2 regions of the Neisseria weaveri genome follow, and region 1 is predicted to be linked to the other one. Evidence: predicted binding sites of a transcription regulator. Region 1 holds the regulator's gene; the other holds the start of a gene.

Region 1 (3,111 bases):
ACTCACGCCACCGTTAGGCATTCTTCAAGACAAAGGCTTTAAAGTCGCTTTAATTACAGACGGCCGCATGTCGGGCGCGTCAGGCAAAATTCCGGCCGCCATCCATATGTCGCCCGAAGCCCTGCTGGGCGGCAATATCGGTAAAATACAAACAGGCGATTTAATCCGTTTCAACTCCGAAACCGGTGAACTCAATGTACTGATTGATGAACACGAGTGGCGACAACGCACCATTCCTCAGCCAGATTTACGCCGCAACCATCACGGACTCGGACGAGAATTATTTGCCGCTTTCCGCAACCAAACCAGCAGCGCAGAAACCGGTGCCATGAGTTTCGGCGGCGATTTCGCCTAACCAAATTTTCAGACGGCCTCCCGCACCCGACACAATTATCACGGCTGTTTGCCAGTCAAACAGCCGTGCCGACGGAGATTTTTATGAACGCTCAAGACATTCTGACCACCAGCCCCGTGATTCCCGTAATCGCCATCGACAATCCCGACACCGCCGTCGACCTTGCCGCCGCCTTGGTTGCAGGCGGCATCCGCACATTGGAAATCACCCTTCGCACCCCGTTCGGCCTGGAAGCCATCCGACAAATCAAACGCGAACTGCCCGAGGCCGTTGTCGGTGCCGGCACCGTGATTAACGCCGAACAGCTCAAAGCCGTAGAAGATGCCGGCGCAGCTTTTGCCATCAGCCCGGGCATACATCAGCAATTTATTCAGACGGCCTCAACAAGCAGTATCCCCCTGATTCCCGGCATTGCCACACCGGGCGAATTAATGCTCGCGTTGGAATACGGCATCGACACCTTAAAACTGTTTCCTGCAGAAGTCGTAGGCGGTATCCAAATGCTCAAAGCACTGTACGGCCCGTTCCCTCAAGCCAAATTCTGCCCCACCGGCGGCATTACCCCGGCTTCGGCAGCGGAATATCTGAATTTACCCAATGTATTATGCGTAGGCGGTTCATGGCTGACGCCGAAAGAAGCCGTTGCCAAATGCGACTGGCACACCATTACCCGGCTGGCTGCCGAAGCCGCCGCATTGGGCCGTTCCGTTTCCCCTGTCTGATGAATCATTTCGCGGAATATCCTTCCGATAAACATCATCCGTATTTCATACGCAAATAAAACCATTGAGGCCGTCTGAAAATTTCAGACGGCCTCAATCATGATAAAAATACAAATTACAGTGAAGTCAAATCACAATCAAACAGTAATCAAACAGCATTCGAACAGCCCGACACCATTTTCTTCAACACTTGCGCATCTAAAATACGGATATGCTTGTGTTCAACCGAAATCCAGCCTTCCTGATGAAATTTAGACAAAGTCCGGCTAACCGTTTCCAACTTCAAACCGAGATAACTGCCGATTTCTTCGCGCGACATCCGCAAAATAAAATCATTCGCCGCAAAACCGCGCGAATACAGACGGTTCGACAAATTCAACAAAAATGCAGCCAAACGCTCTTCGGCACGCATATTACCCAACAGCAACATCACACCTTGGTCACGCACGATTTCGCGGCTCATCAAGCGGAAAAAATGCGTTTGCAGACTCGGAATCTGTCTACCCAACTCTTCCATATGCGCAAACAGCAGCTCGCAAACCTCACTGTCTTCCAAAGCAACCGCATCGCAGCTGTGGACATGCGAACAAATACCGTCCATACCGACCAATTCTCCGGACATAAAAAATCCGGTTACCTGATCGCGGCCGTCTTGGCTGGCAACCGTCGTCTTAAAAAAACCGGTTCGAATGGCAAACAGAGAAGTAAACACTTCTCCCGCCCTAAAGAGATATTCGCCTTTTTTCAAACGCCGGCTCTGACGGATAACGGCATCCAATTGCTCAAACTCCATCGGGCGCAATCCGACGGGCAAACACAATTCTTTCAAAGAACACGTGGAGCATAATGCTTTCAACTGATTTTTCGGCTCAGCCATAAACAGCAACCTTTTTTATTATTTCTATCTGAATGAATCCGCATTGATTCATATCAAAACATGCTTGTAACAATAAAGGCATTCTATCAAACTCAGCAAACTTTGACTAATCCAATACCTGCTTCCGAATACCATGAAACCCATCCTGCTGCATCCCGCCCCCCAACCGGAGTTCGACCGTCTGCTGATCGCCTCGCTTCCGGCCAACGGTCCGCGCTACACCTCCTACCCGACTGCCGACCGTTTCCACAGCGGCTTTACCGAATCCGAATACATCAACGCCTTGGAACAACGCCGTTCGGGTGCACTCAACAAACCGGTCTCGCTTTATATCCATATTCCCTTCTGCAACACCATCTGCTATTACTGCGGCTGCAACAAAATCATCACCAAAGACACCGGCCGCGCCGATGCCTATATCGAATATCTGGAAAAAGAGACCGCGCTTCTGGCAAAACACTTGCACGGCCGGCCCAAACTGGCACAGCTGCACTTCGGCGGCGGCACGCCCACCTTTTTAAACGACGAGCAACTCGAACGCGTATTCTCTATGATACGCAAGCATTTCGAGCTTATGCCCACCGGCGAATACTCCATTGAAATCGATCCCCGCAAAGTCAGCAGAGAAACCGTTTTACACTTAGGCAAACTCGGTTTCAACCGCATGAGCGTCGGCATACAGGATTTCGATCCCAAAGTGCAGCAGGCCGTCAACCGCATTCAAAGCCTGGAAGAAACCCGCACCGTTATCGAAGCCGCCCGCGAAGCCGGATTCAAATCGGTCAGCGTCGATCTCATCTACGGCCTGCCGCACCAAAACACAAACAGCATCAAAAACACGCTGGATACCGTTTTATCCCTCAACCCCGACCGTCTCGCACTCTATCATTACGCACACCTGCCGCACCTGTTCAAGCCGCAGCGGCGTATCGATACCGAAGCCGTACCCGGCAGCGAAGAAAAATTGGATATGCTGCAATATGCAGTCAACTATCTAACTGAAAACGGCTATATTTTCATCGGCATGGACCACTTTGCCAAACCCGACGACGAACTTGCCACCGCATTAAACGAAGGCAGGCTGCAACGCAACTTTCAAGGCTACTCCACCTATGCCGACTGCGACTTGGTTGCCATCGGCGTCTCCAGCATCGGCA
Region 2 (3,111 bases), 460 kb from region 1:
GCGTAACCAAACGGCGGGCAAGAGCGGCAGCGGCGTTTTTTTCTTCCGCACTCATCTCCGCCTGTTTCAGCATATCGGCTACCGCTTCAGCCTCATTTCGTCTGTACGCTGCCGTAACAGCCTGACGCAACTCTGATTTATGTTGGGCAAAATCAAACATAAAACCAATTCTCCTAATCGTTTCAATTTTTCTAACAAGGTATGACTATTAAATAAAATATCCTGCCTACACCCTGCTTCAAGCAATTAAGCAGAATATTTCAAAATTCATTCCCTACTTAACGGATTATAATCCTAAAAATCCTTTTTTTCTATTTTACAAAAGCAATAATCTATATTTTCAGTCAAATACTTGCATAATGAACAATCTGCTCCGATAATCTTTAATCGAGCATAAAGAGGCCGTCTGAAAATTCAGACGGCCTCTTTCAAATTAATGCTCAAAATCGAGATATAGAAATTATTCCGAGCCTAAAATCATTGAACCGATACCGCTGTCTGTAAAGATTTCCAGCAATAAAGCATTCGGCACCCTACCATCGATGATATGCGTGGCTTTTACGCCGTTCACGGCAGCTTCTACAGCAGAGCTGATTTTCGGCAACATGCCGCCGTAAAGCGTTCCGTCTGCAATCAAGTCGTCAATACGTTTCGGCGTCAGGTTAGTCAGCAGATTACCTTCTTTATCCATCACACCGGTAATATTGGTCATCATCAGCAGCTTTTCCGCATTCAGCTCCTCCGCCAATTTTCCTGCCACCAAATCAGCATTAATATTGAATGCTTCGCCTTGACGGCCGACGCCGATGGGGGCAACAACAGGAATGTAGCCGCGCTCGACCATACCTTTAATCAAGGTGCAATCAATGCTTTCGACAATACCCACTTGCCCGATATCCACTCCGTTTCGCTCCGGCGTATTGATAAACAGTTTTTTCGCCTTGATAAAATGACCGTCCCGGCCGGTTACGCCGACTGCATTGCCTCCGTGCAGATTAAGCAGTGAAACAATTTCTTTATTGACGTGTCCGCCCAAAACCATTTCAACAATATCCATGGTTTCTCCATCAGTGACACGCATCCCTTGTACGAATGTGCCTTCTTTGCCGACTTTTTCCAACATTTCATTAATTTGCGGCCCGCCGCCGTGCACAATAACCGGATTGATGCCGACCAACTTCAGCAAAACCACATCTTTGGCAAAACCTTCCTTCAAATGCGGCTCGATCATGGCATTACCGCCGTATTTGATCACAACGGTTTTACCGGAAAAACGGCGGATATAAGGCAGAGCTTCCGCCAAAATAGCGGCTTTGGATGCCGCTGAAATATTTTCTGTCCCACTCATGTTTCTTACCTTTATAGAATCTGACTTGCCAGCGGGATATGTTAAACCAGCATGCTTAACGAAACAACTCTATATAAGAATAAGACTTCAAATACAGATTAATACAATTCAAATGTCCAAAAAAAAAGGGGGTGACCTCGGCCACACCCAAACACACACACATCAAGAGGAAAGAGAAATCAGTTTCCAGGCTTTTTATCTGCTTGTTTTTTCACCCAGAAAAATAAAAAAATCGCCATTGCAATAATAAATGTAATGGTGAATAACGATAAAATCCCCATAGTCGATTTCAATAACTCGTTAATCAGCTCCATAATTTTGTTCCTATTCAGACTTATTATTAAATTATTGGATTTCATTATAGATAAAAACTGCTTTAGCTTTTTGATACAGGTCAAAATTAGATGATTTGCCTTAAAAAATGAATTATTTATGCGAAATAAATTTATATTATGCATTGCTTGATATTGAAAGTTTTTGAATAATTGATTTTTCTTAAAAAGAAAGAGGCCGTCTGAATTTTCAGACGGCCTCTTTTCTAAAAGGCACCGGCTTATGCCAAGCCTTTTTTCTCCAGATAGCTTTCGTAATCGCCCAAATAATGTTCGTAACCGCCTTTACCGTCCAGCTCGATAATTTGAGTGGCCAAAGAAGACACGAATTGACGGTCGTGTGAAACGAAAATCAATGTTCCGTTATACTTTTCCAATGCCATATTCAAGGATTCGATACTTTCCATATCCATATGGTTGGTTGGTTCGTCCATAATCAGCACGTTTGGCTTCAGCAACAACAGTTTGCCGTAAAGCATGCGGCCTTTCTCTCCGCCCGACAGCACTTTGACTTTTTTCACCACATCATTACTGCCAAACAACAAACGGCCCAGTGTACCGCGGATCACTTGCTCGTCGTCACCCTCCTGACCCCATTGACGCATCCATTCGGTCAAGTCCATATCGACATCAAAATCATTTTCATGATCTTGCGGGTAGTAACCGATTTGCGCTTTTTCAGCCCACTTGATCGTGCCGCTATCCGCTTGTACGCCTTCGCTGTATTCAGGGTTATATGCACCTGCCAGCAATTTCAGTAAAGTTGATTTACCGGCACCGTTCGGACCGATAATCGCCAAACGCTCCCCGGCTTCCAAAATGAAATTCAAGTTTTTAAACAGTTGGGTTTCAAAACGCTTACTCAAACCCTCCACTTCAACCGCCTGACGGTGGAGTTTTGATTTCTCATCGCTCTCGAATCGGATGTAGGGATTTTGGCGGGTAGAAGGCTTTACTTCCACCATTTCCGCTTTAATTTTATCTGCCTGTTTCAAGCGGCTGGTCGCCTGACGGGCTTTGGATTTGTTGGCAGAGAAGCGTGCGACGAATTCTTGTAATTCCTGCAGCTTTTCTTTGGCTTTGGCATTGTCTTTCATGGTACGCTCGCGCGCCTGAGCCGAGGCAAGCATATAGTCGTCGTAATTGCCGGGATAAATGGTGATGGTGTTGTAATCCAAATCCGCCATGTGAGTACATACTTCATTTAAGAAGTGGCGGTCGTGGGAAATAATGATCATCGTTGAATCATACTGGTTCAACACACCTTCAAGCCAACGGATGGTATTGATGTCCAAATTATTGGTCGGCTCGTCGAGCAGTAATACATCGGGTTTGGAAAACAGAGCCTGTGCCAACAACACGCGCAGCTTGAAGCCGGGGGCGACTTCGCTCATGGTGGCGTTATGCAGCTCTTCGGAAATACCGACACCG

What was found. Region 1 encodes FNR, which switches genes on or off when oxygen is low (the NO sensors DNR and NnrR bind a similar motif). Its sites were predicted from a motif close to TTGATNNNNATCAA; they were not measured.
Region 2: a site for FNR is predicted at 1,733-1,746, ahead of EL309_RS10420 (DUF3149 domain-containing protein). Genes of this name have one in related genera too.

What each region holds. Positions count from the first base shown of each region.
Region 1 is NZ_LR134533.1:1,711,703-1,714,813, reverse strand. It holds gene edd (phosphogluconate dehydratase) at 1-355, shown strand, start outside; gene EL309_RS08320 (bifunctional 4-hydroxy-2-oxoglutarate aldolase/2-dehydro-3-deoxy-phosphogluconate aldolase) at 439-1,077, shown strand; gene fnr (fumarate/nitrate reduction transcriptional regulator Fnr) at 1,226-1,954, opposite strand; gene hemN (oxygen-independent coproporphyrinogen III oxidase) at 2,088-3,111, shown strand, end outside.
Region 2 is NZ_LR134533.1:2,174,582-2,177,692, reverse strand. It holds gene putA (bifunctional proline dehydrogenase/L-glutamate gamma-semialdehyde dehydrogenase PutA) at 1-160, opposite strand, end outside; gene argB (acetylglutamate kinase) at 461-1,348, opposite strand; gene EL309_RS10420 (DUF3149 domain-containing protein) at 1,528-1,662, opposite strand; gene EL309_RS10415 (ABC-F family ATPase) at 1,902-3,111, opposite strand, start outside.